One region of the Streptomyces sp. BK022 genome, then DNA from elsewhere that is predicted to be linked to it. Evidence: riboswitches for the same ligand, from Rfam matches in the RefSeq annotation. Region 1 holds a riboswitch; the other holds the start of a gene.

Region 1 (15,136 bases):
GCCCGCCCGGCACCTCGCCCGTGGGCAGCACCACGGTGCCGCCGGTGAGCACCAGCGGGCGTGCGCTGTTGTCGGCCATCAGGTGCGTACCTCCGTGGTCTGGGGGATGTGCCGGAGCAGGTCCCGGGCGAGCAGCGCCGCGCCCAGGCACCCGGCGCCGTCACCGAGCGCGGCCGGGACGAGGACGGGCGCGCCCTGGAAGGTGATCCGGCGCTCGATGGCCGCGGCGAGCGGCCGGAACAGCACGTCACCGGCCTCGGCGAGCCCGCCGCCGACGATCAGTGTGCCGGGGTCGAGCAGGGTGAGCGCGGTGACGAGGCCGTCCGCGAGCGCGTCGACCGCCTCGGTCCAGACGCGGGCCGCGTCCGGGTCCCCGGCGGCGACGGCCCGCGCGCAGTCGGCGGCGTCCGCGTCCGCGCGGCCGCTCGCCGCCGCCCAGGCGGTGCCGACGGCGGCCGCGGAGGCGTACCGCTCCAGGCAGCCGGTCTGGCCGCACGGGCAGGGGCGGCCGCCGGGGCGTACCACGATGTGGCCGATCTCCCCGGCGAAGCCGTTCGCGCCCGCCTCCACACCGCCGGCCAGGCCGATCGCCCCGGCGATGCCGGTGCCCAGCGCGACGAAGAGGAAGCGGCCGGTGCCCCGGCCGGCCCCGGCCCGGCCTTCGGCGAGGCCGCCGGTGCGCACGTCGTGGCCGAGGGCGACGGGCATGCCGAGCCGCTCGGTGAGCAGCGCGCGCAGCGGTACGTCGCGCCAGCCGAGGTTGGCCGAGTACAGGGCGGTGCCGTTCGCCTCGTCGACGGTGCCGGGGACGGCGACGCCGGCCGCGAGCGCGGGGGCGCCGAGGTGCTCGGCGCCGTGCGCGCGCAGGTCGGCGGCGAAGTCGAGGAGGCCGTCGACGACCGCGTCCGGTCCGCCCTCACGGTCCGTCGCGCGGCGGGCGCGGTGCAGCACCGCGCCGTCCTCGCCGACGAGCGCGGCCTTCATCGAGGTACCGCCCACGTCCAGGGCGATGACATGTCTCACCGGCCCAGTGTGACCCGCCGACCCGAGAAAGGTCTAGTCCACTCACGTGGTGTAGACCTTATGCGTTCGAAATCGAATGGTCTGACCAAGGGGACAGGGGTTCTGAGGGTGCGTCGGCTTACGGCAGGAACGATCGCGGTGGTCTCCGCACTGGGCATGACGGCGCTGCTCGGCGGCTGTGGGAGCACGGGCTCCTCCCAGGTGACCCTGAAGCTGGTCGCCGCCGACTACGGCGACTCGGCCGCCAACAGCTCCAAGAAGTACTGGTCCGCCCTGGTCGACGCGTACGAGGCGAAGCACCCCGATGTGAAGGTCCAGGTCAGCGTCTACTCCTGGAACGACGTCGACGCCAAGGTGAAGGAGATGGTCGACTCCGGGAACGCCCCCGACATGGCCCAGATCGGCGCGTACGCCGACTACGCGGCCTCGGGGAAGCTGTACCCGATGTCCGACACGCTCTCCATCGGCACCCAGGCCGACTTCGTGCCGCAGCTCGCCGACGCGGGGGACTGGAACCACACGCCGTACGCGATGCCGTTCGCGGCCTCCACGCGCGTGCTCTTCTACAACAAGTCGCTGTTCCGGCAGGCCGGGATCACCCCGCCCACCACCTGGGACGAGCTGGCCTCCGACGCCGAGGCGCTCAAGGCCAAGGGCGTGAAGTACCCGTTCGCGCTGCCGCTCGGCCCGGAGGAGGCGCAGGCCGAGACCATGCAGTGGCTGCTCAGCGGCGGCAGCGGCTACACCGACGACATCGGCACCTACACGATCGACTCCGCGCTGAACGGGGAGACGTTCACCTGGCTCAAGGACGACCTGGTGGGCAAGGGGCTCACCGGGCCCGTCGCCCCCGGCCGGCTCAACCGGGCCGCCGCGTTCGCCGCGTTCGCGGACGGTCAGGTCGGCATGCTCAACGGCCACCCCACGCTGATCCGGCAGGTGGAGGCGAAGGGCGTGAAGTTCGGCATGGTCCCGATGCCGGGCCGCACCGGGCGGGCGCGGGCCGCGATGGGTGTCACCGACTGGATGCTGGCCTTCAGGCAGAACGGCCACGCGCGCCAGATCGGCGGCTTCCTGGACTTCGTGTACGAGCAGAAGAACGTGCTCGACTTCTCCCGCAAGTACGGTCTGCTGCCCGTCACCACCTCCGCGTCCGAGGCGATGAGCCAGTCGGACGCCCCGTCCGACGCGCCGCTGCGCGCCTTCCTGGAGCAGCTGCCGACCGCCGAGCAGTACCCGGTGAACAAGACCTCCTGGGCGGCGGTCAGCGCCGCCGTGAAGAAGGACATCGGGCAGGCGGTCTCCCCCGACGGCAGCCCCGCGGGCGTCCTCACCCGGCTCCAGGCCGCCGCCACGGCCGCCGACAGCACGGCCCAGTCCCAGCGCTGAGCCCGCTGTCAGCGGTCGGGGTTACGGTTGCCGGCATGGAACTCGGCAGCCGTGAGAAGGCGATCCTCGCGCTGGAGCGCCGGGGCTTTCCCGGCCCCGGCGCGAAGGAGCGCGCCATCCGCGAGCAGCTCGGGCTGGCCCCGGTCCGCTACTACCAGCTCCTCAACGCCCTGCTGGACGACGAGCGTGCCCTCCGGCACGACCCGGTGACGGTCAACCGGCTGCGGCGGGTCCGCGAGGCGCGAAGGTCGCAGCGGTAGAGCCCCTTTCGGAGGCGTGAGGGCGGCCCGGCGCGGATAGTGTCGCCCTATGGGCAACCCTGACAACACCGCCGAGGACAGCGCGCTGCCGGTACCGGTGACCCAGGCGGGCCGCGACGGCCTGCGGGCGCTGCTCCGGCAACCCCGCACCGCCGTGATCGGCCTCGACTTCGACGGCACCCTGGCCCCCATCGTCGCCGACCCCGACCAGGCCCGCGCCCACCCCGGCGCGGTGCCCGCGCTGGCCGCGCTCGCGCCGAAGGTGGCCTCCGTCGCCGTGGTCACCGGCCGCCCGGCCGGGGTGGCGGTCCGCAACGGCGGCTTCGCCGGGGTCCCCGGCCTGGAGCACCTCGTCGTCCTCGGCCACTACGGCGCCGAGCGCTGGGACGCCGCGACCGGAGACGTCACCGCGCCCGCCCCGCACCCCGGCATCGCCGCGGTCCGCGCGGAACTCCCCGGCGTGCTGGACCGGGCGGGCGCCTGGCCCGGCACCTGGATCGAGGAGAAGGGCCGCGCGGTCGCCGTCCACACCCGCCGCGCAGAGGATCCCGAAGCCGCCTTCGAAACCCTCCGGGCCCCCCTCACCGACCTCGCCACCCGCCACGGCCTCATCGTCGAACCCGGCCGTCTCGTCCTCGAAATCCGCCCGCCCGGCATGGACAAGGGCGTGGCCCTCCTCGACCACCTCCGCGCCACCGGCGCCGAGTCCGTCCTCTACGCCGGCGACGACCTCGGCGATCTCCCCGCCTTCGCGGCCCTGGAGAAACTCCGCTCCGAGGGCGTCCCGTGCCTCCTGGTGTGCAGCGGCAGCAGCGAGGTGACGGAACTGGCCGAACGCGCCGACCTGGTGGTGGACGGCCCGGAGGGCGTGGTGAACCTGCTCGCCGCCCTCGCGGACCGCACCGGCTGATCAGCCCCGCAGCGCGTCCAGCTGGTCCAGGAACCACTTGGTCGGGGGCAGCGCCGTCGCCGCGTCGGCGAGGTGCTTGGAGCGTTCGGCGCGGGCGGCGTCCGGGAGGGTCAGGGCCTCGTGGAGGGCCTCGGCCGTGCCGACGACGTCGTACGGGTTGACCGTGATCGCGTGCTCGGAGAGCTCCTCGTAGGCGCCCGCCTCGCGGGACAGCACCAGGGCCACGCCCTCGTCGGAGACGACCGGGACCTCCTTCGCGACCAGGTTCATGCCGTCGCGGATGGGGTTCACCAGGGCCACGTCGGCAAGGCGGTACGCGGCCAGGGAGCGGGCGAAGTCGTCGTCGAGGTGGAGCAGGACCGGGGTCCAGCCGGGCGTGCCGTACTCGGCGTTGATCTGCTCCGCGACCCGGCGTACCTCGTCCATGTAGGAGCGGTACAGGGCGAGGTCCTGGCGGGAGGGGTAGGCGAAGGCGACGTGGACCACGCGTTCGCGCCACTCGGGGTGGTCCTCCAGGAGGCGGCGGTACGCCAGCAGGCCCCGCACGATGTTCTTGGACAGCTCGGTGCGGTCCACCCGGACGATCGACCGGCGCCCCTCGCCGATCTGCTCGCGCAGCACCGCCATCCGCTCGTCCACGTCGGCCCGGTGCGCCCGCTCCCGCAGGAACTCCGCGTCCGCGCCGAGCCCGTGCACCCCGATCTCCGTACCCGAGGGGATGCCCGGACCCAGGACCGCGTGGCAGCAGTCGGTGAACGCGTCCGCCCAGCGCCGGGTCAGGAAGGCCGCCCGGTCCGCGCCCAGGATGCCGGTGAGCAGCTCGGCCGCGATGTCGTCGGGGAGCAGGCGGAAGTAGTCCGGCGGCGCCCAGGGGGTGTGCGAGAAGTGCCCGATGCGCAGGTCGGGGCGGAGCTTGCGCAGCATCCGGGGGGCCAGCGCCAGGTGGTAGTCCTGGACCAGGACCGCCGCCCCCGGCGCCGCCTCCTCGGCCAGCGCCTCGGCGAACGCCTGGTTGTAGGACCGGTAGGCGTCCCACTGCCGGCGGAACTCCGCGTCGAACACCGGCTCCAGCGGCGTCTGGTACATCATGTGGTGCACGAACCACAGCGCGGAGTTGGCGATCCCGTTGTACGCGTCGGCGTAGACCCCAGCGTCGATGTCCAGCATCCGCACCCGCTGGCCGCCGGTGTCCTCGGCGGGCAGCAGTCCGCCGCCCGCGCGCCGCACCGCCTCCCGGTCGCCGTCCCCGAGCGCGGCACACACCCACACCGCGTCCGTGTCCGGACCGATCGCCGACAGCCCCGAGACGAGACCGCCGCCGCCCCGGCGGGAACTCAGGGACCCGTCGGGACCCACCGTGTACGAAACCGGGCCGCGATTGGACGCGACCAGCACCTCAGCACCCTGCGTAGCCATGGCCTCAACCTAGCCCGGCCCACAAATGCTCAAACGTACGCGCGACCGGCGAGCCGGACCGTATACGGCCCGCTCACGCCACCTCCCGCGCCGCGTACTCCGCGATCTCCGCCATCGGCGGCCGCTCCTCGGTGTCCACGGAGTACGTACGCGGCTCGAACCCGCTCACCCCCCGCTCGAACTGGGTCAGCACCGGCCGCACCAGGTGCCCGCGCGCTAGCCGGAGCTGCGCGGTGCGGTAGATCGCGGCGGCCATCCGGCCGAGCGCCTGCCCGTCCTGGTGCCGGTGCTTGCGCACGCCCACGTCCACCTGGGCCAGCGCGTCCAGCCCGACCAGGTGCAGCGAGTCCACCAGCATGCCCAGCTCCACCCCGTACCCCACCGGGAACGGCAGCCGCTCCAGCAGGGAGCGCCGGGCCGCGTACTCCCCGCCCAGCGGCTGCACGAACCCGGCGAGCTGCGGCCAGTGCATGTTCAGCAGCGGGCGCGCCATCAGCTCGGTCACCCGGCCGCCCTGCCCGGCGGCGCCGCCCAGCGGACGGTCGTACATCGCCTTGACCAGGTCGATCCCCGGATCGGTGAGCAGCGGGCCGACGATGCCGAGCACGAAGTCGGAGGAGAACTCGCGCAGATCGGCGTCCACGAAGGCGATGATGTCGCCGTCGGTCGCCAGCAGGGAGCGCCACAGCACGTCGCCCTTGCCGGGCACGGCGGGCAGCCGGGGCAGGATCTCGTCCCGGTGCACCACCCGCGCGCCCGCGGCAGCGGCCACCTCGGCGGTGCGGTCGGTGGACCCGGAGTCCACCACGACTATCTCGTCCACCAGCGGCGCCTGGAAGACCAGGTCGTGGCGGATCACGGAGACGATCTCGCCGACCGTCGCCTCCTCGTTCAGCGCGGGCAGCACCACGGAGACGCGCTGCCCGGACCGCTGCTTGGCGGCCAGCACGCGGTGCAGCGGGCGGTCGGCCACGGACCAGGAGCGGGTGGCCAGCCAGCGCTCGGTTTCTTCCATCATGGTCTGCGGCTCCTCACTGCCTGATCCATCTCGCGGTTCGGACGACACCTTCAACTCTCCTGGCCTTCGGTTACAGTCTTGAACAACGCCGATGACCATCGCATGTCGAGGTCGGACGGCGTCCACAACCGAATACCGCTCATCCAGAGGGGCAGAGGGAAACGGCCCGATGAAGCCCCGGCAACCCTCCAGCCGGTCTCCCGTGCGCGACACACCGCGGCACGCGCGAGGCTCCCGGCTAGGGAAGGTGCCAAATCCGTCTCACGGCGAGATGCGTCGTGAGGAAGATGAGGAGAAAGGGCCTCGCCTCCATGGCTGTGCAGACTGTCGCCACCCCCACCGTCGATCTCGGACCCGCCGCCGCCCTGAGCTGTCGGGAGTGCGGACACCGCGTCCCGCTCGGTCCCGTCTTCGCCTGCGAGGAGTGCTTCGGACCGCTGGAGATCGCCTACGACTTCTCCGCGTACGACACCGAGAAGCTCCGGGCGCGCATCGAGTCCGGCCCCGCGAACATCTGGCGCTACGCCCCGCTGCTGCCCGTCCCCGCCGACGTGGCCGACAAGCCGAACCTCAACCCCGGCTGGACCCCGCTGGTCAAGGCCGACCGCCTGGCGAGTGAACTCGGCGTCACCGGCGGGCTGTTCGTGAAGGACGACTCCGGCAACCCGACGCACTCCTTCAAGGACCGCGTCGTCGCCCAGGCGCTGGAGGCCGCCCGCGCCTTCGGCTTCACCACCCTCTCCTGCTCCTCCACCGGCAACCTGGCCGGGGCCGTCGGCGCCGCCGCCGCCCGCGCCGGCCTGCGCTCCTGCGTGTTCATCCCGCACGACCTGGAGCAGGGCAAGGTCGTCATGGCCGCGGTCTACGGCGGTGAGCTGGTCGGCATCGAGGGCAACTACGACGACGTGAACCGCTTCTGCTCCGAGCTGATCGGCGACCCGGCCGGCGAGGGCTGGGGCTTCGTCAACGTCAACCTGCGCCCGTACTACGCCGAGGGTTCCAAGACGCTGGCGTACGAGATCTGCGAGCAGCTCGGCTGGCGGCTGCCCGACCAGCTCGTGGTGCCGATCGCCTCCGGCTCCCAGCTCACCAAGATCGACAAGGGGCTGAAGGAGCTGATCGCGCTCGGCCTGGTCGAGGACAGGCCGTACAAGATCTTCGGCGCCCAGGCGGAGGGCTGCTCGCCCGTGTCGGCCGCCTACAAGGCGGGACACGACGTGGTGCGGCCGCAGAAGCCGGACACCATCGCCAAGTCCCTCGCCATCGGCAACCCGGCCGACGGGCCGTACGTGCTGGACATCGCGCGCCGCACCGGCGGGGCGGTGGAGGATGTGACGGACCCGCAGATCGTGGACGCCATCAAGCTGCTGGCCCGCACCGAGGGCATCTTCGCCGAGACGGCGGGCGGGGTGACGGTCGGCGTCACCGCCAAGCTGATCGAGTCCGGCGCGCTGGACCCCTCGCTCACCACCGTCGTCCTCAACACCGGCGACGGCCTCAAGACCCTGGACGCGGTCGCCGGTACCGGCCTGTCCGCGACCATCCGCCCGAACCTGGACTCCTTCCGAGAGGCTGGCCTCGCATGAGCGTGACCGTTCGCATCCCGACCATCCTGCGTACCTACACCGGCGGCCAGGCCGAGGTCGCCGCCGAGGGCGGCACGCTCGCGGAGGTCATCGAGGACCTGGAGAAGCGCCACCAGGGCATTTCCGCCCGCGTCCTGGACGACCAGGGCAGGCTGCGCCGGTTCGTGAATGTCTACGTCAATGACGACGACGTGCGTTTCGAGGGCGGACTTCAGACCGCCACGCCCGACGGCGCGGGTGTCTCCATCATTCCGGCGGTCGCCGGCGGCTGAAATTTACCGTCGGTAATGGTCCTCTGTGTGGCCCCCTTCGCAAGACAAACGGAGGGGGCCATTCTGCGTGATTGAGCGCGGTAGAGTTGGGGAACGCGCTCCCGGTCCCGCGGACCGGGCGCCCTTGATTCATGCCGCCGGCCCGACAAGAAGCAGCCAAAATGCGCGGGTAATGTGCGGCATTTGTTGCATTTATGGGGCCCGACTTGCCCCGAATTCAGCCGAAGTTGCGGCAGATTCCGGACTGTGTCCGTCCAGAATTCTCGTCCGATTGACCTGTTGCAGACGGCAGTTGGACAGATACATTCAGCCGCGGTCGACGCGTTCCGGCGCACGCCCCCGGAGGATTGGGGGGCGAGGTCTGACCCAGGTTCACGAGGTGTGGATCTGCGCAAGGGCCAGTAATAGGGGAGTTAGCCATGGCTCAGGGCACCGTCAAGTGGTTCAACGCGGAGAAGGGGTACGGCTTCATCGCGGTCGACGGTGGTGCGGACGTCTTCGTCCACTACAGCGCGATTCAGATGGACGGCTACCGCAGCCTGGAAGAGGGTCAGCGGGTCGAGTTCGAGATCTCGCAGGGTCAGAAGGGCCCGCAGGCCGACATGGTTCGCGTCACCGCCTGAACGTCTCCAGCTGAGCGCAGGGCCCGTACCCGTACAGGGTGCGGGCCCTTCGTCCTGTTAAGTCCCGTCCTGATCCCCCGAAGGCGCTTGCACTCGCCCTGGGGGAGTGCTAATCATTGCGTTAGCACTCTGAAGGTGAGAGTGACAACGAAGGACCGGGTCGGTGAGGCCCGCAGGCCGGGTGGGGCAAGGAACCACGAGGCCGGCGAGCCGTCCGTCGCGGGCGCGGGCGCGGTCCGAAGGAATCACCCCCAGTCCTGGAGGGACCACTTCACATGGCCAAGATCATCGCGTTCGACGAGGAGGCGCGGCGCGGCCTCGAGCGCGGCATGAACCAGCTCGCGGACGCCGTCAAGGTGACGCTCGGCCCCAAGGGCCGCAACGTCGTCCTCGAGAAGAAGTGGGGCGCCCCCACGATCACCAACGATGGTGTCTCCATCGCCAAGGAGATCGAGCTCGAGGACCCGTACGAGAAGATCGGCGCCGAGCTGGTCAAGGAAGTCGCCAAGAAGACGGACGACGTCGCCGGCGACGGTACGACCACCGCGACCGTGCTGGCCCAGGCCCTGGTCAAGGAAGGCCTGCGCAACGTGGCCGCCGGCGCCAACCCGATGGCCCTCAAGCGCGGTATCGAGAAGGCCGTCGAGGCCGTCTCCACCGCCCTGCTGGAGCAGGCCAAGGACGTGGAGACCAAGGAGCAGATCGCCTCCACCGCCTCCATCTCCGCCGCCGACACCCAGATCGGCGAGCTCATCGCCGAGGCGATGGACAAGGTCGGCAAGGAAGGCGTCATCACCGTCGAGGAGAGCAACACCTTCGGTCTGGAGCTCGAGCTCACCGAGGGTATGCGCTTCGACAAGGGCTACATCTCCGCCTACTTCGCGACCGACATGGAGCGCATGGAGGCGGTGCTCGAGGACCCGTACATCCTCATCGCCAACTCCAAGATCTCCTCGGTCAAGGACCTGCTCCCGCTGCTGGAGAAGGTCATGCAGTCGGGCAAGCCGCTGCTGATCATCGCCGAGGACGTCGAGGGCGAGGCCCTCTCCACCCTGGTGGTCAACAAGATCCGCGGCACCTTCAAGTCCGTCGCCGTCAAGGCTCCGGGCTTCGGCGACCGCCGCAAGGCCATGCTCGGCGACATCGCCATCCTCACCGGTGGCGAGGTCATCTCCGAGGAGGTCGGTCTCAAGCTGGAGAACGCCTCCCTGGACCTGCTGGGCCGCGCCCGCAAGGTCGTCGTCACCAAGGACGAGACCACGATCGTGGACGGCGCCGGCTCCTCGGAGCAGGTGCAGGGCCGCGTGAACCAGATCCGCGCCGAGATCGAGAACTCCGACTCGGACTACGACCGCGAGAAGCTCCAGGAGCGCCTGGCGAAGCTCGCGGGCGGCGTGGCGGTCATCAAGGCCGGTGCGGCCACCGAGGTGGAGCTCAAGGAGCGCAAGCACCGCATCGAGGACGCCGTGCGCAACGCCAAGGCCGCCGTCGAGGAGGGCATCGTCGCCGGTGGTGGCGTGGCCCTGCTCCAGGCCGGCCAGGTCTTCGACAAGCTGGAGCTGTCGGGCGACGAGGCGACCGGTGCCAACGCGGTCAAGCTCGCGCTGGAGGCCCCGCTCAAGCAGATCGCCGTCAACGGTGGTCTCGAGGGTGGCGTCGTCGTGGAGAAGGTCCGCAACCTGCCCGTCGGCAACGGCCTGAACGCCGCGACCGGCGAGTACGTCGACATGATCGCCGAGGGCATCATCGACCCGGCGAAGGTCACGCGCTCCGCGCTGCAGAACGCGGCCTCCATCGCCGCGCTCTTCCTCACCACCGAGGCCGTCATCGCCGACAAGCCCGAGAAGGCCGGCGCGGCCGCTCCGGGCGGCATGCCGGGCGGTGACATGGACTTCTGATCCTCCTGGATCAACCGTCCGTCGCCAGGGCGGCACCTCCCCCGCGGGAGGTGCCGCCCTTCGGCGTCTCCAGGGGGCGCACCGGTTTCCGTCACCTCCCTTGACACCCCCGCCGGACCGCCACAACACTCCACGACGGGAGAGCGCTCTCCTGGATTCCACGGCACATGTGATGGACCGTCACGCGGACGGTCGCGGACGGCGTCGTCCCTCTCGCCGGTCCCGGCCGCCCGACCCCCACCGTCCCCATCGACGTGGCAGGAGGTCTCCATGGCACGGAGATCGAAGATCGTCTCAGGATTACTGGTGTCCAGCGCGCTGGTCCTCACCTCGCTCGGCCTGGCCGGCGTGGCGATGAGCGCCGACCCCGCGGCGGGGCCGGTCCACACGGCTCACGCGATGCCCGTCTCCACGCAGTACTCGCCGGAGGACCCCGACGGCGACGGATACATCCCGGCGAACCCGCCGGTGACCGGGGTCGTCCCCTCCAAGGCCGAGCCACCGCACCGGTACTTCCACGAGTTCCAGGCGAACTGCTCGGTGACCCACACCCGCCCCGACGACCCGATCGTCTACCCGGGCCAGCCGGGCAAGTCGCACGACCACACGTTCATGGGCAACACGACCACGAACGCGGCCAGCACCACCGCCTCGCTCGACACGGGCGGCACCACCTGCAAGGCGCCCGGCGACAAGTCGGCCTACTGGATGCCGACCCTGCTCAAGGGCGGTACGCCGGTGCTGCCGGTCGGCCCGCAGACCATCTACTACAAGGCGGGCGTCACCGACTACACCAGCGTGCGGCCCTTCCCGAAGGGGCTGCGCTTCGTCGTCGGCAGCCCGATGCAGTCGGCGGCCGAGTTCCGCGCCCACCGCGGCTTCGTCGAGGGCTGGGAGTGCGGTGACAGCTACTTCAACACCGACTTCCCCGCCCAGTGCCCGAACCGGGCCGACGTCCAGCTCAACATCCGCTTCCAGGCCCCCAGTTGCTGGGACGGCAAGTACCTGGACACCCCGAACCACCAGAGCCACATGGCGTACCCGGTGGTCAACCCCGGCACGAACAACAACATCTGCCCGGACGACCACCCCGTCGCCCTGCCGATGATCGAGTTCAAGATGGCCTTCCCGGTCAACGGGGACATGAGCCAGGTCAAGCTGTCGAGCGGAGCGGGCTACTCGTTCCACTACGACTTCTTCAACGCGTGGGACGCGCCGACCCTGAAGGCGCTCGTGGACCACTGCGTCGTCGGCGCCCTCCAGTGCGACGCCCGGGGCTACGACCAGACGCACCCCGAGGCCGGCGCCGCCCTCGACGCGAACTACCGGCTCCCCTGATCCCGAGCACCCTTCCCGCCGGCCGGTACACGGCCCGGCCGGCGGGACCCCGCTCCATCCCCCCACCCGCACACCGGACGGACACTCATGACCGCATCCCGTGTCACGGCACCTCTCACGGCGGGCCTGCTCGCCGCCGGAGCCCTCGTCGCGCTGCCCGCCCCGCCCGCGCACGCCGCCGGCTCCGTCGTCAGGGTCACCGGCTCGCAGGGCAACTGGCAGCTGACCGTCGACGGCAGCCCGTACCAGATCAAGGGCCTCACCTGGGGGCCGTCCACCGCCGACGCGTCCCGCTACCTGCCCGACCTGAGGTCGATGGGCGTCAACACCGTCCGCACCTGGGGCACCGACGCCTCCAGCAAACCGCTCTTCGACGCCGCCGCGGCCCAGGGCATCAAGGTGGTCGCCGGGTTCTGGCTGCAACCGGGCGGCGGCCCCGGCAGCGGCGGCTGCGTGAACTACCTGACCGACACCGCCTACAAGAACCAGGTGCTCACCGAGTTCCCCCAGTGGGCCGCCACCTACAAGGACAACCCCGGCGTGCTGATGTGGAACGTCGGGAACGAGTCCGTGCTCGGCCTCCAGAACTGCTACAGCGGCGCCGAGCTGGAGCGCCAGCGCGACGCCTACACCACGCTCGTCAACGACATCACCAAGAAGATCCACGCCGTCGACCCCAACCACCCGGTCACCTCCACCGACGCGTGGACCGGCGCCTGGCCGTACTACAAGAAGAACGCGCCCGACCTCGACCTGTACGCCGTCAACGCCTACAACGCGGTGTGCGACGTCAAGGCGGCCTGGGAGCAGGGCGGTTACACCAAGCCGTACATCGTGACCGAGACCGGGCCGGCCGGGGAGTGGGAGGTGCCGGACGACGCGAACGGCGTCCCCGCCGAGCCCACCGACCGCGCCAAGGCCGACGGCTACACACGGGCCTGGAACTGCGTCACCGGGCACCGGGGCGTCGCGCTCGGCGCCACGATGTTCCACTACGGCACCGAGTACGACTTCGGCGGCATCTGGTTCAACCTGCTGCCCGCCGGGGAGAAGCGGCTGTCGTACTACGCCGTGAAGCGCGCGTACGGCGCGGACACCTCGCGGGACAACACCCCGCCGGTCATCTCCGACCTGAGCGTCGAGGGCGACGCGGCCAGGGTTCCGGCGGGCGGTGACCTCACCCTCGCGGTCAAGGTCACCGATCCCGACGGCGACCCGATCACGTACGAGGTGCAGGACAACAGCAACTACATCGACCAGAGCAAGCAGCTCGTCACGCTGCCCGCGACCAACCTCGGCGGGGGCCGGCTGCGGGTCACGGCGCCGGACCGGCCGGGCGTCTGGAAGATCTACGTGAAGGCCAAGGACGGCAAGGGCAACGTGGGCGTCGAGACCCGGTCCTTCCGTGTGGTGCCGCCCGTCCCCTCGGGTACGAACCTCGCCCGGGGCAAGCCCGCGACCGCCTCCTCGGCCCAGACCGGCGGCGGCGACTGCCCCTGCACGGCCGCGGGCGCCGTGGACGGCGACCTCACCACCCGCTGGGCCAGCGACTGGAGCGACCCCCAGTGGCTCCGCGTCGACCTCGGCACCCGCACCTCCTTCCGGCACGTGCAGCTGGTGTGGGAGACCTCCTACGCCCGCGCCTACACGGTGCAGACCTCGGACGACGGGCAGAACTGGACCACCGTCCGCACCGTCACCGACGGCAACGGCGGCGTCGACGACCTCGACGTCTCCGGGACCGGGCGCTATGTACGGGTCAACGGAACGGCCCGGGGCACGGGTTGGGGCTACTCGCTCTACGAGTTCGGGGTCTACGGCTGAGCCGACCGGGCGGCTAGGGTGCCGAAAATGAGCAGAGAGGCCCCCACGCTGGAGGACGTCGCGCAGGAGGCCGGGGTCTCCCGCGCGACGGTCTCGCGCGTCATCAACGGCGTCCGCAACGTCGACCCCGGCATCCAGGAGACGGTGCGCCGGGCCATCGAGCGGACGGGGTACGCGCCCAACCGGGCCGCCCGCTCGCTGGTGACCCGGCGCAGCCAGACGGTCGCCCTGGTCGTGTCGGGCGCGGGGGACACCCCCGAGGAGGTGCACAACGCGGTCGCGACCCGGGTGTTCGCCGACCCCTTCTTCGGGCGGGTGGTCAGCGGGGTCGTCGGATACCTCCGCCCACGCTCCATGCACCCGCTCCTGATGTTCGCCGAGTCCGAGGAGACCCGCCGCCAGGTGCTGACCGACCTCCGGCAGGGCAGCGCCGACGGCGCCCTCGTCGTCTCCACCCACGCCGACGACCCCCTGCCCGCCCTCCTCGCCGAGGCCGGCCTCCCCGCCGTCCTCTTCGCCTGCCCCGCCCGCCCCGTCCCCCTCAGCTACGTCGACCTCGCCCACCGCGACGGGGCGGCGCTCGCGGCCGAACACCTCCTCGCGCGCGGCTGCCGCCGCATCGGCACCGTCACCGGCCCCCTCGACGTCGCCGCCAGCCGCGAACGGCTCGCCGGGTTCCGCGACACGATGGCCCGCCGGGGACACCCCGGCGTCCCGGTTGCCGAGGGCGGCTTCACGCTGGACACCGGCGCGTCCGCGATGGCCGCGCTGCTGGCGGAACACCCCGAGCTGGACGGCGTGTTCGCCGCCAACGACCTCATGGCCCAGGGCGCCTGCCAGGTCCTGCGCGAAAACGGCCGCCGCGTCCCGGACGACGTCGCGGTGGTCGGCTTCGACGACTCCAGCGCGGCGCTCGGCTGCCGCCCGGCCCTGACCACCGTGCGGCAACCGGTGGAGGAGATGGCCGCGGCGATGGCTCGGCTCCTGGACGAGCATGTCCGGGGGGTGCGGAGCGAACCCACGTCGCTGATCTTCGATCCGGAGCTGGTGGTGCGGGAGTCGGCGTGAGCGGTGGGTTGTCTCACCAGTGGGGGTCCTCCCAGCGGGCCGGGGTGGGGAGGGACGCCAGGCGTATGCGGTCGGCGTCGTGGGCTGGTATGCGGGCTGGGGTGTGGCGAGCGAGCCAGGTGATCAGCTCGGCACGCAGGGCGTCCTCGTCGTGCCAGGTGGGCCAGGGGAAGTCGTCGTACAGGAGGTCACGTACCCAAAGAGCCGCCGCTTCGGCCAGATACTGGTCGGCCGTCGGGTGGTCGAGGGCTTCCCAGGCCGCGAGCCAGGGGGTGAGGGTGGCGGATGCCTCTGTGCAGAGGGTGAGAAGGGCGTGGACCGGGATCGGCGGGGCTGGGTCGGTGAGGCTGTGGGACCACCAGGCGTGCAGGAACTCGCGTACCGACTCGCGCTGACGCGGGGGCCACCGCAGCCAGTCGCTCCGGGCGAACGACTGCCCGATCTCGCCCGTGGCGTACGCGGGCTCCGCTCCACCGACCAGCGCCCGCCCGAACTGCGGCAAGACGCGGCG
Region 2 (15,136 bases), on a different contig from region 1:
CGACGATGGCCGGGTCGTGCTCGGACAGGGCGCGGGCGGCGATGTCCTTCGGCGTCATCCGGCCCGGCTCGACCGCGTCCACGGTCTCGGCCGGACGCACCGACACCGGCGGCAGGGCGAGTTCACGGCGCAGCCCCTGGGCCGCCTCCAGGACGGTGTCGAGCAGCAGCCGTACCCGCATGTCCTCCACGCTGCGGCCCTCGCGGACCGCGCGACGGGTCGCCTCCAGCGCGGCCTCCGACTCGCCCAGGCGGGTCTTGAGCCGGCGGGACTCGCTCTCGGCGGCGGAGACGGCCGCCTGACCCTCGGCCCGCGCGGACTCGGTCTCGGCACGCTCCTTGCGCAGCGCGGCCTCCCCGCGCTTGACGTCGCTCAGGGCCGAGCGCAGCTTGCGGTGCAGCGCGTCGGCCTCCCTCTTGGCCGCGTCCAGCTCGGCGCGCAGCCGGGCGGTCTCGGCACGGGCGTGCTCGCGGGCCCGCTCCAGTTCCTCGCGGAGCTTCTCCAGCTCGGCGCGGCTCTCCTCGTCCACCCGCTCGGCGTCCGCGCGCTGGGCCTCCTCGCCGGCCGCGGCGACCAGCTTGGCCCAGCCGGGCGGGCGCAGCACGTAGGCGGCGGCCGCGACGTCGAGGGGGTCGGCGGCCGGGGGCGGTGAGCCCGCCTCCAGCGCGCCGCACAGCTCGGGCTGGGTCTCCTTGTAGCGCTCGGCGATCCGCTGCCGGAAGAGACGTTCGGTCTCCAGCGCGGCGGCCATCGCGTTCCCGGCGAACTTGGCCCGCCGGTTCGGTGTGAACCGGGCGTACTGCCGCAGGGGGGCGGGCAGTTCGGCCAGGGTCAGGGCGCCGAAGGCGTCCGAGACGATTCCCACGACCCGGCGCCGCACGCCGTCGGGCAGCGGACGGTCAAGCACCTCGGCGGTGCCGTCCTCCGGCCCCCCGCCCGCGGTCTCCACCATCCGTCGCACCCCAATGCCCGACATGCCCGTTACCTGCCCGATCCCGCGCGGACCGCCCCGCCCTCAGGAGGCGGCGCCCGGCCTGTCCACGAGTTCCACCTGGTCCACCGCGTTGCACCAGCGGCAGCGGACCGACTCGATGGTCTCACTGACCACCTCGCGCTCCTCGACGGTCGGCTCCCCGGCCAGGTCGAGGTGGACGTACTCGACGGCCCTGGAGGAACGGGTCACGTCGAACCGGGTGAGGTTGCCGCACAGGGTGCAGCGCCAGCGTGTCGTGGCGGTCGGCGGAGGAACCGTCATGGCGCAGCTCGCTTCCTTCTCGTCGCGTCCGGCGGACTTACGGCGCGCCGGGGTCCCGGCGCGTGTGGCCGTAACCCTACGGCCTGCCGGGTGTTCGCCGCCCGCCTGTCCGAAGCGGCGAGGCGGTCTGTACCGGTGCGTCCGGTTACGTCATGCTCTGTATTCATGATCAGAGAGTGGAGCACGACCGCCGCCCGGACCGTCAGGGCGGTCCGGGGCACCCCGGCGCCGCTGACGTACGGCCTCATCGCCCTGTGCTGCCTGATCTTCCTGCTGGGCCCGGCCTCCGGCTTCACCCACACGTACGGCACCGGGGACGCGCTGCTCGCGGCGCAGCGGGCGTACTTCCGGCACTGGGGGGTGATCCCGGCCGGGCTCCTCGCGGAGCCGGTGCGCGAGGCGCTCACCCCGGTGACCGCGCTGTTCGTGCACGGGAGCTGGGTACATCTGCTCGGCAACATGCTGTTCCTCTTCGTCTTCGGCGTGCTCACCGAGGAACGGATGGGCCGCGTCGAGTTCGCCCTCTTCTACGTCGGCTGCGGCTACCTCGCCCTGCTCGGGTACGCGCTGGCCAACGCGGACTCCGAGCAGTCCCTGGTCGGCGCCTCGGGGGCCATCTCCGCGGTCCTCGGCGCCTTCCTCCACCTCTTTCCGCGGGCCCGTGTCACCAGTCTCCTCCCGTTCCTCTTCTTCCTCCCGCTGCGCTTCCCGGCATGGGTGGTGCTGCCCTTCTGGGCGGGGCTGCAGTGGTACGCGGCGGGCCGCGCGCCCGAGGGCCCCGGCGTCGCCTACCTCGCCCATGTGATCGGCTTCTGCCTGGGCTTCGGCTACGCCTGGCTCAGGTACGGGCGGAAGCAGGGCGAGAAGGACGGGCCGGGCGGGGCTAGAGTTGGGGCCGCCCCGGCTACGGCGTCCAAGGGAGAGAACCAGCCGTGATCACCGCGATCGTCCTGATCAAGACCAGCGTGGACCGGATTCCGGAGATCGCCGAGCAGATCGCCGCGCTGGAGAGCGTGAGCGAGGTCTTCTCCGTCACCGGCACCTACGACCTGATCGCCATGGTCCGCGTGGCCCGCCACGAGGACCTCGCGGAGGTCATCCCCGGCCGCATCAGCAAGATCCAGGGCGTGGAGGGCACCGACACCCACGTCGCCTTCCGCACCTACTCCCAGCACGACCTGGAAGCGGCCTTCGCCATCGGCCTCGACAGCTAGCCCCTCCGGGGGCGGCCGCGCGATCCCGCTCGGCGCCGCCGGGCTCCTGCCCGCGGCGGGCCGTGTGCCCCGTCGGGCCGCCGCCAGGCCGACGGCGGTCTCCGGGTACCGGCCGGGCCGGCGCCGCTCCTCTCACTTCTCTCCCCCGCCGCACCGGCGCCGGCCGCCCGGCCCGGGCTCAGCTCTCCGGCACGCAGCGGCCGTTCTCCGTGCGGTAGGTCCAGCGGGCGCCCCGGGTGACCAGTTCACGGAGCGCCGTCACGAAGCGGGTGACGTGCTCGTCCGGGGTGCCCGCGCCGAAGCTGACGCGGACGGCGTTCAGGGTGCCGGTGCCGCAGCCGGCCTGTTCGGCGGCGCCGGTGCCGAGCAGGGCGTGCACCAGGGGGTGGGCGCAGAAGAGGCCGTCGCGGACGCCGATGCCGTACTCGGCGGAGAGCGCGGCGGCGAGGTGGGAGCTGTTCCAGCCCTCCACCACGAAGGACAGCACGCCCACGCGCGGGGCGTCGTCGCCGAACAGCGAAAGCACCCGCACCCCGGGCACCTCGGCGAGGCCCGAGCGGAGCAGTCCGAGCAGGTGCCGCTCACGGGCGGCCAGCACCTCGGGGCGGGCCTCGGCGAGCGCCCGGCAGGCCGAGGCGATCGAGTAGGCGCCGATCACATTGGGGGAACCGGCCTCGTGCCGGGCCGCGCCCTCGTGCCACTCCACCGCCACCGAGCCGTCGGCCCGCCGGGCCACCGTGCGGCTGGCGCCGCCGCCCGCGAGGTACGGCTCGGCCGCGGAGAGCCAGTCCGCCCGCCCGGCCAGCACCCCGGAGCCGAAGGGCGCGTACAGCTTGTGCCCGGAGAACGCGATCCAGTCGACGTCCAGCTCGCGCACGCTCACCGCCTGGTGCGGCACCAGCTGGGCCGCGTCCAGCACGATCCGCGCCCCCGAGGCGTGCGCGGCGGCCGTCAGTTCCCGCACCGGCCACACCTCGCCGGTGACATTGGAGGCACCGGTGACGCAGACCAGCGCGGGGCGCGCGGTGTCCCGGGCGGCGAGGGCCCGCTCCAGCGTCTGCACGGCCGCCTCGGGACTGCGCGGGGCGTCCAGGAAGGTCACGTCGGCCTCGCGCCAGGGCAGCAGCGCGGCGTGGTGCTCGGTCTCGAAGACGAACACCTCGCACCCGGCGGGCAGCACGCGGGCCAGCAGGTTCAGGGAGTCCGTGGTGGACCGGGTGAAGACCACCTGGTCGTCGTCCCGGCAGTGGAGGAACTCCGCGACGGTGCGGCGGGCGTTCTCGAACAGCTCGGTGGAGAGCTGCGAGAGGTGCCCGGCGCCCCGGTGCACGCTGCCGTAGTAGGGGGCGTAGGCGGCGACGTCGTCCCAGACCCGCTGGAGCGCGGGGGCGCTGGCGGCGTAGTCGAGCGCGGCGTAGCCGACCTCTCCCCCGGTGACGAGCGGCACGCGGACGTCCCGCCCGAGCACCGGCAGCGGGGCGGGGACGACGTCGGCGGGGGCGGGGGCGGGGGCGAAGGCGGTGGAGACGGACATGGCTGAACTCCCGTGAGGCAGGCCGGAGTCACCGCGCGCAGGGCATGCGGACGCGGCACCGGAGGAAGGGTGAAAGGGGGTGCGCGGAGGCGGGGCTCGGCGGCCCTATCGCATTCGCTTGCTCACGGAAAAAGCTCCCTCGTACGACCAGGACCCCTGGTTATCGAGGGGTCCGCGCTTGCCGTAGACCTTCTGGGCTACGGCCTGGTCCTCACCCGGAGCACCCCGCCACGGACGGAGGGTTGCCGGACAGCCGGCCGGGGCCGCATGGCTGTCGCTCATGACCTGATCAGGAAGCTAGCCGGACGGCGGGCGTGGCGCAACCGCCGTCCGGATGCCGGAACACCGGCGGGGCGGAGAGCGACCGCTCCCCGCCCCGCCGGAAGAAGGGACTCCTACCGGTTGCTGGCGGCCACCCACCGCTCCAGCGTGCGCGCCGCCGCCCCGGAGTCGATGGACTCGGCCGCTCTCGCCATGCCCGCCCGGAGCTGGTCCGCCAGCGGCTCCTCGGTCGGGTCCAGCGCGACCAGCGCCGCCGCCGAGTTCAGCAGCACCGCGTCCCGCACCGGCCCCCGCTCGCCCTCCAGCACCTTGCGGGCCACCATGGCGTTGTACGCCGGGTCGCCGCCGCGCAGCGCGTCCACCGGCACCAGCTCGATGCCGACGTCCCTCGGGTCGAAGACCTCCTCGGTGACCTTGCCGCCGCGCACGATCCACACCCGCGAGGGCGAGGTGGTGGTCAGCTCGTCCAGCCCGTCCTCGCCCCGGAAGACCAGCGAGGAGTTCCCGCGCTCGGCGAAGACGCCCGCGACGATCGGCGCCATGGCCAGGTTGGCGACGCCCACCGCCTGGGAGCGCACCCGCGCCGGGTTGGTCAGCGGACCGATCACGTTGAAGACCGTGCGGATGCCGAGCTGGCCGCGGGCGGCGCCGACATGACGCAGCGCCGGGTGGAACTTGACCGCGAAGCAGAAGGTGATCCCCGCCTCCTCCGCGACCTCGGCCACCCGCCGGGGCGTCAGCTCCAGGTTCACCCCGAGCCGCTCCAGCACGTCCGAGGAGCCGGACGCGGAGGACGCGGCCCGGTTGCCGTGCTTGATGACCTTCGCGCCGGTGCCGGCGACCACGATGGAGGACATCGTGGAGATGTTCACCGTCTTGGCGCCGTCCCCGCCGGTGCCGACGATGTCGACGGTCCGGCCGGGCACCTCGATCACATTGGCGTGGTCGTACATCGCCCGGACGATCCCGGTGATCTCCTCGACCGTCTCGCCCTTGGCCCGCAGCGCCACCAGGAAGCCCGCGATCTGGGCGTCCGTGGCCTCGCCGCGCATGATCCGGTCCATCGCCCAGGCGGTGGCGTCGGCACTCTGGTCCCGCCCCTCCAGCAGGGCGTTCAGTACCTCGGGCCAGGAACGGCCCGCCGCGGTGTCGCCTCCAGCGGGGGTCACAGCGCTCATCAGCCGCTCCTGGGTGTGAGAGAGGAAAACAGGTGTTCCGGGGCACGCGGGGTGCCCGCTCCCACCCTATCCAGCCAGAACAGGGCGAAGGGCCCCGCCGGTGTTCCGGACGGGGCCCTTCGGCCGTGGCGTGGCGACGCGCGCGGGGATCAGTGGTGGCCGTGGCCGCTCGTGATCTCCTTGTACTCGTCGACGGTCGGCTTGGGGATCTGGTTGTCCTTGCCGTAGTAGGCGTTGGACAGCTTGACCCGGAGCCGCTCGGTGGGCTTCACCTTGCGCTCGACCCCGTTCTCGTCGACCGTGGGGCCGATCTCGGCGGGCTCGTACTGGTGGTGGGCCGTCAGGGTGTGGAGCTGATCCTGGCTGAGCGGCTCGTGCACCTCGATGAACTCACCGTGCGGCAGGCGCTTGATGATGCCGGTCTCGCGGCCGTGCAGCACCTTGTCCTTGTCCCGGCGCTGGAGGCCGAGGCAGATCCGCTTGGTGACGATGAACGCGATCACCGGTCCGGCGAAGAAGAAGATCCGGACGAACCAGGTGACCTGGTTGATCGACAGGTGGAAGTGGGTGGCCCACAGGTCGTTGCCACCGCCGACCAGACCGATCATGTACACCGTGACCCAGGCGACGCCGAACGCGGTACGCGTCGGGGCGTTGCGCGGGCGGTCCAGGATGTGGTGCTCGCTCTTGTCGCCGGTGACCCAGGACTCGATGAACGGGTAGACGGCGATGGCCATCAGCACGACACCGAACAGGACCAGCGGGATGAACACGCCCAGGACCAGCGTGTGGCCCCAGAAGTTGATCTCCCAGCCCGGCATGTACCGGACCAGACCCTCGGCGAAGCCCATGTACCAGTCGGGCTGGGCGCCGGTGGAGACCTGGTCGGGCCGGTACGGGCCCATCGCCCAGATCGGGTTGATCTGCGTGATGGCCGCGATGACCGCGATGACACCGAAGACCAGGAAGAAGAAGCCTCCGGCCTTGGCCATGTACACCGGCAGCAGCGGCATGCCGACGACGTTGGTCTCCTTCTTCCCCGGACCCGCGAACTGCGTGTGCTTGTGGTAGAAGACCAGGATCAGGTGCGCCACCATCAGGCCGAGCATGATGCCCGGCAGCAGCAGGATGTGGATCGAGTAGAACCGGGCCACGAAGTCGTGACCGGGGAACTGCCCGCCGAAGAGGAAGAACGAGATGTACGTGCCGACGATCGGCATGGACAGGATCGCGCCCTCGGTGAAGCGCACACCGGTGCCGGAGAGCAGGTCGTCCGGGAGCGAGTAACCGGTGAAGCCGGTGAACATGCCGAGGACGAACAGCAGGAAGCCGAACAGCCAGTTGACCTCACGCGGCTTGCGGAACGCGCCGGTGAAGAACACGCGCATCATGTGCACGAACATGCCCGCGAGGAAGATCAGCGCGGCCCAGTGGTGGATCTGCCGGATGAGCAGACCCCCGCGCACGTCGAAGGAGATGTGCAGGGTCGAGTTGAACGCCTCCGACATCAGCTGTCCCTGGAGCGGGACGTAGCTGCCGTGGTACTCCACCTCGTTCATCGACGGGTGGAAGAACAGCGTCAGGTACACACCGGTCAGGATGATGATGAGGAAGCTGTACATGCAGACTTCGCCCAGCATGAACGACCAGTGGTCCGGGAAGACCTTGCGCATGTTGGCCTTGGCCAGGGAGTAGATCCCCAGCCGGCCGTCCGCCCAGTCGGCGACGCGCTCGCCGGCCGGCGCCTTCCCGCGCGAGCGGGGGGCTTCGTTCGCTTCAGTACTCATCCGCGCTCCCAGAATGCAGGACCGACGGGCTCCGCGAAGTCGCCGAGCGCCTCGAGGTAGCCCTCGTCGTTCACACCGATGCGGAGCTGCGGCAGGGCGTGACCGGCGGGGCCGAAGATCACTCGGGCACCGTCGGAGAGGTCGAAGGTGGACTGGTGGCACGGGCAGAGCACGTGGTGCGTCTGCTGCTCGTACAGGGAGATCGGGCAGCCCACGTGGGTGCAGATCTTCGAGAACGCGACGATGCCCTCGTGGGACCAGGCCAGTTCCTGCTTGTCCTTGATGTCGTTCGGCAGGAGCCGGACGATCATCAGGGCGGCCTTGGCGATCTCGTTCTGGAAGTCCTCGTCCGTCTCCTCCAGGCCCTCGGGCTTGGCGAAGGTCAGCGAGCCGACGGCCACGTCCTCGGGACGCAGCGGCTCGTTGGTGTTGACGTTGACGAGGAGCTTGCCCTTCGCCCACAGCGTGTGGCGGAGCGAGTTGTGCGGCAGCGGACCGAGGTCGCGCAGCAGCATGACGCCGGAGAGCGGCACCAGGGCCAGCGCGCCGAACATCGTGTTGCGGATCAGCTTGCGACGGCCGATGCCGGACTCGGCGGCTCCCTGGCGGAAGTCGTCGAAGACCTGGGCGCGGACCGTGGGCTCCGCCGCGATCGGGTGGCGCTCGGCCACCATCTCGACGTCGGACATCAGGGTGCGCGCCCAGTGGACGGCGCCCGCGCCGATGCAGAACAGCGCCACACCGAGGGTCAGGCCGAGCGCGAAGTTGAGCGCGCTGATGTGACCGATCGGGAAGACGAAGATCGACTTGTCGTGCGGGATCGTCACGTACGACGCGATGAAGCCGAGGGTGGCCAGCATCGAGATCGTGAACAGCAGGGCGACCGCGCGCTCGGACCGCTTGGCGGCCCGCTCGTCGATGTCCTGCGCACGGTGCTCGTGCGGCGGCATGCCCGGATCGGCGAACGGGGTCTCTTCGTCCGCGACGCTCACCGAGCCGTGCGGGTGGTCCTGCGCGGCGGGCAGGTTCTCTTCTGGAATGTCTTGGCTACTCATGACTTCTTGGCCTTTGCGGTCCGAGCGGCGACCCAGACGGCGACCGCGATCAGCGCGCCGAGGCCGAAGATCCAGGCGAACAGGCCCTCACTGACCGGGCCGAGTCCGCCCAGCTCAAGGCCGCCGGGGTTCTCGGTCTCGCTGCTGTTGACCGCGTTCAGGTACGCGATGATGTCCTTCTTGTTCTTCTCCGTCATGGTGGTGTCGGGGAAGGACGGCATGTTCTGCGGGCCGGTCTGCATGGCCTCGTAGATGTGCTTGGGCGCGACGTCCTCAAGGCTCGGCGCGTACTTGCCCTTGGTCAGGGCACCACCCTTGCCGGTGAAGTTGTGGCACTGCGCGCAGTTGGTGCGGAACAGCTCGCCACCCTTGGCGATGTCCGCGCCGTCCTTGGAGTACTGCTCCTTGGTCGGCACGTTCGGGCCGGCGCCCAGCGACGCGACGTACGCGGCGAGCTGGTCGATCTGGGCCTGGGTGTAGATCGGCTTCTTGGCCGGGATCTGGGCCATCTGCGAGCTGGAGGCGGGCATCCGGCCGGTGCCGACCTGGAAGTCGACCGCGGCGGCGCCGACGCCGACCAGGCTCGGGCCGTCGGAGGAGCCCTGGCCACCGGTGCCGTGGCAGCTTGCGCAGCCGACCTCGTAGAGCTTCTGGCCCTCCTTGATGGTCAGGGACTGGGAGGTTTCATCGGCCTGCGCCTTGCCCGCGGGCGCGAACGCGGCGTACAGCCCCCCAGTGGCCGCCAGCGCGAGGAGTAGGACGACGACCGCCGCCAGCGGATGGCGTCGTCGTGCGGAGAGCTTTTTCACGGATTACCCCGGTGTCAGGATCTTCTGCGTCGGTGCTTCTGGATGTGCGGGTCTTGCCCGCTACTTGATCAAGTAGATCGTGGCGAAGAGGCCGATCCAGACCACATCGACGAAGTGCCAGTAGTAGGACACGACGATGGCGGCGGTCGCCTGCTCGTGAGTGAACCTCTTGGCCGCGTAGGTGCGGCCGAGGACCAGCAGGAAGGCGATGAGTCCGCCCGTCACGTGCAGGCCGTGGAAGCCGGTGGTCAGGTAGAACACGGAGCCGTAGACGTCGGAGGACAGCGAGATGCCGTCCTTCTTCACCAGTTCCGTGTACTCGAAGATCTGTCCGCCGATGAAGATCGCACCCATCACGAAGGTGACGATGAACCATCCGCGGAGCTTCTTCACGTCCCCGCGCTCGGCGGCGAACACGCCGAGCTGGCAGGTCAGGGAGGAGAGCACCAGGATCGTGGTGTTCGTCGCGGAGAAGGGCACATTCAGCGCGTGCGCCATCTCCTTCCAGTGATCCAGTCCGGTCACCGATCGAGCGGTGAAGTACATCGCGAAGAGGGCCGCGAAGAACATCAGCTCGGAACTCAGCCAAATGATGGTTCCGACGCTGGTGAGGTTCGGCCGGTTGACCGACGGGTGCGCGTGCCCGGTATCTACTGTCGTTGCTGTCGCCACGACCGACATTATGTCGGTCGCTTATCTCGCCCTCACTCCGGGGGTGCCGTTCGGAGTGTCTTCGCCTGTCGTACCGGTGTTGACGTGCTGTCCGGAGGAGTAGCATCCGGCCCACAATGGCCTGTCCGCAAGACGCCGACGTCTCGGAGGAAGCATGCAGCCGACCGCCACCGTGCTGGTGTACAGCGACGACTCCAACACCCGCGAACAGGTACGGCTCGCCGCCGGACGCCGGCCGGCCCCGGACGTGCCGCTGGTGGAGTTCGTCGAGTGCGCCACGCCCGAGGCCGTGGTGCGCGAGGTGGACCGGGGCGGCATCGACGTCTGCGTGCTCGACGGCGAGGCGGTGCCCATGGGCGGCATGGGGGTCTGCCGCCAGATCAAGGACGAAGTCTTCGGCGCTCCCCCGGTGTTGCTGCTCATGGGCCGTCCCCAGGACGCCTGGCTGGCGACCTGGAGCCGGGCCGACGCGGCGGTGACGCTGCCGGTCGACCCGATGGAGTTCGCGGAGGCGCTGGCCTCCCTGCTGCGCCGCAAGCACCTCCAGAACGCCTAGAACGGCCCGCTGAAGGGGTGCGGGGACCCGCCCGGCTCCCGCACCCCGGAGCGTCATGCGGCGGCGGGGCGCAGGCGTACGGAGTCCCTGGGCGCGGAACCGTTCTGGGCGGCCCCGGAGAGGGCGCTGCCGGTGCCCCACTTCTTCCAGTCCAGGTTCCAGTCGCCGAAGCCGTTGCCGAAGTCCTCCATGGCGTGGCCGCCCGAGTTGACGACCTTCACGACGTCGCCGGCGCGGACGTGGTCGAAGAACCACTCGGCGTTCCCGGTGCTCATGCCGGTGCAGCCGTGGCTGACGTTGGCGTAGCCCTGAGAGCCGACCGACCAGGGCGCCGCGTGCACGTACTCACCCGACCAGGTGACGCGAGTGGCGTAGTACACCGGCAGGTCGTACGAGTCGGAGCTGCCCTCGGCGATGCCGACGGTGGTGCCGCGCATCCGTACGAAGTACTGCTTCTCCAGGACCACCTTGACGCCGTTGCGGGTCTCGAAGCCGGGCTTGCCGGTGGTGACGGGGATGGTGTTGAGCACCTGGCCGTTCTTGTAGAACGTGAGCTGGTGGGTGGCGGCGTCGGTGATGGCCTCCACCTTGTCCCCGATGGTGATCTTCAGGTCTTTGCTCTTGCCACCGCGCAGCCGGTCGGTGATCTTGATCCCGTCGAGGTTGCTGCGCACCTGGACGGTGGCGTGGGCGGGCCAGTACTCCTTGGGCCGGTAGTGGAGTTCCTTGTCGCTGACCCAGTACCAGGACCCCTGCACGGCCGGTACGGAGTCCACCCGCAGCCCGCTCTCCACCACGGCCCGCTGGGCCTTGTCCTTGATGGGCTGGTCGAGGTTGGCGACGACGGGCTGTCCGACGCCGTACTCCCCCGCCTCGGGCCCGAAGGTGATACCCAGGCTCTTCTTGCTCGCCGTCTTGGTGGTGTCGAAGTCGAGGACCTTGCGGCCGGGCGCGCCGTCCTCGTCCTCGGTGCTCACGCGGACCGTGTAATGGGCGTCGGCGGCCAGCGGGGAGGTGCTGTGCCAGCGTCCGCCGTCGGCGGCGAGTTCGCCCGCCACGTAGCGGCCTGTGGCGTCCATGGCGGTGACGTCGGTGATCCGGCCCTCGCCGCTCTTGAGCGTGACCTCGAGGGGCTTGTCCGGATCGACCTGCTTCGCCTTGTCGGTGGGCGCGTTGAAGACGATCTGGTCGGCCGCGTCGTACGGCTTGGACGACAGGGCATTGCCGTCCGAGCCGCAGCCGGTGACGCCCGCGCCGAGGGCGGCCACCAGCATGGCGGAGCTGACCACGGTGCGGGTCCGCGCAGTGTGATTCATATGATCACGCTATGAGACGAAGACCTCACCGGCTCGGCACGTAACCCGTACGAGGGACAGACACTGCGGCAAACGGACACCGCGGCAAAGGGAGGAGCCCGGACCCTCCTGATGGAGTGTCCGGGCTCCCGCCGCGTCCTGCGCTGTGTCGCCGTGCCGCCTACTGGGTGCGGTTCTCACCGCGGTAGTACTCGAACACCCAGCCGAAGAGGCCGATGGCGATCAGGGGTGCCGAGAAGTACAGCAGCCACCAGCCGACCGCGATGCCCAGGAAGGCCAGCGCACCGCCGACCGCCAGGGACAGCGGCTGCCAGCTGTGCGGGCTGAAGAAGCCCAGCTCGCCCGCGCCGTCCGCGACGTCGGCCTCCTTGTCGTCCTGCGCGCCCGCGTCGACCCGCCGGGCGGTGAAGCCCAGGTAGAAGCCGATCATGATGCACAGGCCGAAGGCCAGGAAGAGCGCCGTGGTGCCGGCCGGCTCCTTCGACCACACGCCGTACACGACGGCCATGACCAGGACGAAGACGCTCAGCCAGAAGAACATCCGACCTTGGATCTTCACTTGCCGGCCTCCTTGCTGCCCGCGATGGCGGCGCCGTGACCGGCGTGCTCAAGCTGCTCCAGCGCGGCGATCTCGGGGTGGTGCAGGTCGAACGCCGGGGACTCGCTGCGAATCCGCGGCAGGGTGAGGAAGTTGTGCCGCGGCGGCGGGCAGGAGGTCGCCCACTCCAGCGAACGGCCGTAGCCCCACGGGTCGTCCACCTCGACGGGCTTGCCGTACTTGGCGGTCTTCCACACGTTGTAGAGGAACGGCAGGATCGACAGGCCGAGCAGGAACGAGGCGATCGTCGAGACCGTGTTCAGCGCGGTGAAGCCGTCGGCCGCCAGGTAGTCGGCGTACCGGCGCGGCATGCCCTCGGCGCCCAGCCAGTGCTGGACCAGGAACGTGCCGTGGAAGCCGATGAACAGCGTCCAGAAGGTGATCTTGCCGAGCCGCTCGTCCAGCATCTTGCCGGTGAACTTCGGCCACCAGAAGTGGAAGCCGGCGAACATCGCGAACACCACGGTGCCGAACACCACGTAGTGGAAGTGCGCCACCACGAAGTACGAGTCCGAGACGTGGAAGTCCATCGGCGGCGAGGCCAGGATGACACCGGTCAGACCACCGAAGACGAAGGTGATCAGGAAGCCGGTCGTCCACAGCATCGGCGTCTCGAAGGACAGTGAGCCCTTCCACATCGTGCCGATCCAGTTGAAGAACTTCACACCGGTCGGGACCGCGATGAGGAACGTCATGAAGGAGAAGAACGGCAGCAGCACACCGCCGGTGACGTACATGTGGTGCGCCCACACCGTCACGGACAGACCGGCGATGCCGATCGTGGCCGCGATGAGGCCCATGTAGCCGAACATCGGCTTGCGCGAGAACACCGGAATGATCTCGGAGATGATGCCGAAGAACGGCAGCGCGATGATGTACACCTCTGGATGGCCGAAGAACCAGAAGAGGTGTTGCCATAGCAGGGCCCCGCCATTGGCGGCGTCGAAGATATGGGCACCGAACTTGCGGTCCGCCTCCAGGGCGAACAGCGCGGCGGCCAGCACCGGGAAGGCCAGCAGGACCAGCACACCGGTCAGCAGCACGTTCCACACGAAGATCGGCATGCGGAACATCGTCATGCCCGGAGCGCGCATGCAGATGATCGTGGTGATGAAGTTGACCGAGCCGAGGATCGTGCCGAAGCCGGAGAAGGCCAGACCCATGATCCACATGTCGGCGCCGACACCCGGCGAGCGGACCGCGTCCGACAGCGGGGAGTAGGCGAACCAGCCGAAGTCGGCCGCGCCCTGCGGGGTGAGGAAGCCACCCACGGCGATGGTCGAGCCGAACAGGTAGAGCCAGTAGGCGAACATGTTCAGCCGCGGGAACGCCACGTCGGGCGCGCCGATCTGCAGCGGCATGATCCAGTTGGCGAAACCGGCGAACAGCGGCGTCGCGAACATCAGCAGCATCACGGTGCCGTGCATCGTGAACGCCTGGTTGAACTGCTCGTTGGAGATGATCTGCATGCCCGGGCGCGCCAGCTCGGCACGCATGAGCAGCGCCATCACGCCACCGATGAGGAAGAACGCGAACGACGTCGCCAGATACAGCGTGCCGATCGTCTTGTGGTCAGTGGTCGTCAGCCACTTGATCACGACGTTGCCGGGCTGCTTGCGCCGGATCAACAACTCGTTGTCGTTCGAGTCCTCGGTCGCGCCGGCACCCTGGGGTTCATTGAGGATGCTCACAGGTTGTTCGTCTCCCGGTTCTTCTCGTGGCTCGTCTGCGCGATGCCGGCGGGAATGTAACCGGTCTGCCCCTTCTTGGCGAGGTCCTTGAGGTGCTGCTCGTACCGCTCGGGGGAGACGACCTTCACGTTGAACAGCATCCGGGAGTGGTCGACGCCGCAGAGCTCCGCGCACTTGCCCATGAAGGTGCCCTCCTTGTTGGGAGTCACCTGGAAGGCGTTGGTGTGGCCCGGGATGACGTCCTGCTTCATCAGGAAGGGCACGACCCAGAAGTCGTGGATGACGTCACGCGAGGTCAGCACGAAGCGGACCGTCTTGCCCTTGGGCAGCCACAGCGTCGGGCCGGGGTTGCCGGTCTGCGGGTTCCGCGTACCCGGCGTACCGACGTCGTAGACGCCACCGGCGTTGGCCGGGAACTGGTCCACGAACCGCGTGGGGATGGCCGCGAGGTTCGGGTCCTTCTTGGCGTCACCGGTGGAACCCGGCACGTTCTCGATGTAGTTGAAGCCCCAGCTCCACTGGAAGCCGACCACGTTGACCGTGACGTCCGGCTTCTTCTCCAGGCTGAGGAGCTTCGATTCGTCCCGCGCGGTGAAGTAGAAGAGCACCGAGACGATGATGATCGGAACCACCGTGTACAGCGCCTCGATGGGCATGTTGTACCGCGTCTGCGGCGGAACCTCGACCTTGGTGCGGCTGCGCCGGTGGAACATGGCGCTCCACAGGATCAGGCCCCACACCAGCACGCCGGTAGCGAGCGCGGCCGCCCACGAGCCCTGCCACAGGGAGAGGATGCGGGGAGCCTCTTCCGTGGTCGGGGTGGGCATGCCAAGGCGGGGGAAGTCCTTGTATGTGCAACCGGTCGCGGTCGCAAGGACCAGGCCCGCGGTCAGTGCCTGGAGCAGCTTCCGCCGCGTCGCGCGCCGCGGCTTGGGGGTACCGCCCACGCCTTTCGGGCGAAGGGGGAGGTCGGAGCCGTTGGGACTCACGTAGCGCCTTCCCGAGAGTCTCGCCCGCGCGGTCGGCTGCGGCCTTCTCGCTGGTCGGTCGCCGCCCTGCGTCGGGCAGGGGTTTGGATGTTTATGCGGACCAAACCCTAGCCGACGGTCTCCGGCGGTTCGCGGGGAGGGGGGCATACGCGTCGTCGGGTCGTTCCGAGGGGTGTTACCGGGGGGCCAATCGCCGTTGA

Evidence for each region. A riboswitch is a leader RNA that binds a small molecule or an ion and turns the genes downstream of it on or off. The one in region 1 is predicted to bind S-adenosylmethionine.
Region 2: it holds a riboswitch for S-adenosylmethionine, as region 1 does, so the genes downstream of both, EV284_RS15420 (aminotransferase class V-fold PLP-dependent enzyme) here and thrC (threonine synthase) in region 1, are expected to answer to the same signal.

What each region holds. Positions count from the first base shown of each region.
Region 1 covers NZ_SHKU01000007.1:339,904-355,039, reverse strand. The annotation lists gene nagA (N-acetylglucosamine-6-phosphate deacetylase) at 1-79, opposite strand, end outside; gene EV284_RS28180 (ROK family protein) at 79-1,023, opposite strand; gene EV284_RS28175 (extracellular solute-binding protein) at 1,162-2,412, shown strand; gene EV284_RS28170 (DUF3263 domain-containing protein) at 2,448-2,672, shown strand; gene otsB (trehalose-phosphatase) at 2,722-3,582, shown strand; gene EV284_RS28160 (trehalose-6-phosphate synthase) at 3,583-4,998, opposite strand; gene EV284_RS28155 (glucosyl-3-phosphoglycerate synthase) at 5,072-6,016, opposite strand; SAM riboswitch class I at 6,153-6,310, shown strand; gene thrC (threonine synthase) at 6,328-7,602, shown strand; gene EV284_RS28145 (MoaD/ThiS family protein) at 7,599-7,874, shown strand; gene EV284_RS28140 (cold-shock protein) at 8,294-8,497, shown strand; gene groL (chaperonin GroEL) at 8,773-10,395, shown strand; gene EV284_RS28130 (DUF1996 domain-containing protein) at 10,666-11,733, shown strand; gene EV284_RS28125 (discoidin domain-containing protein) at 11,821-13,557, shown strand; gene EV284_RS28120 (LacI family DNA-binding transcriptional regulator) at 13,585-14,625, shown strand; gene EV284_RS28115 (hypothetical protein) at 14,639-15,136, opposite strand, start outside.
Region 2 covers NZ_SHKU01000003.1:844,991-860,126, reverse strand. The annotation lists gene EV284_RS15440 (NYN domain-containing protein) at 1-952, opposite strand, end outside; gene EV284_RS15435 (hypothetical protein) at 1,016-1,255, opposite strand; gene EV284_RS15430 (rhomboid family intramembrane serine protease) at 1,421-2,191, shown strand; gene EV284_RS15425 (Lrp/AsnC ligand binding domain-containing protein) at 2,188-2,469, shown strand; gene EV284_RS15420 (aminotransferase class V-fold PLP-dependent enzyme) at 2,648-4,003, opposite strand; SAM riboswitch class IV at 4,173-4,289, opposite strand; gene trpD (anthranilate phosphoribosyltransferase) at 4,399-5,463, opposite strand; gene EV284_RS15410 (cytochrome bc complex cytochrome b subunit) at 5,613-7,250, opposite strand; gene EV284_RS15405 (Rieske 2Fe-2S domain-containing protein) at 7,247-8,305, opposite strand; gene EV284_RS15400 (c-type cytochrome) at 8,302-9,114, opposite strand; gene EV284_RS15395 (heme-copper oxidase subunit III) at 9,175-9,795, opposite strand; gene EV284_RS15390 (response regulator transcription factor) at 9,941-10,342, shown strand; gene EV284_RS15385 (Ig-like domain-containing protein) at 10,396-11,658, opposite strand; gene EV284_RS15380 (cytochrome c oxidase subunit 4) at 11,819-12,217, opposite strand; gene ctaD (cytochrome c oxidase subunit I) at 12,214-13,947, opposite strand; gene coxB (cytochrome c oxidase subunit II) at 13,944-14,894, opposite strand.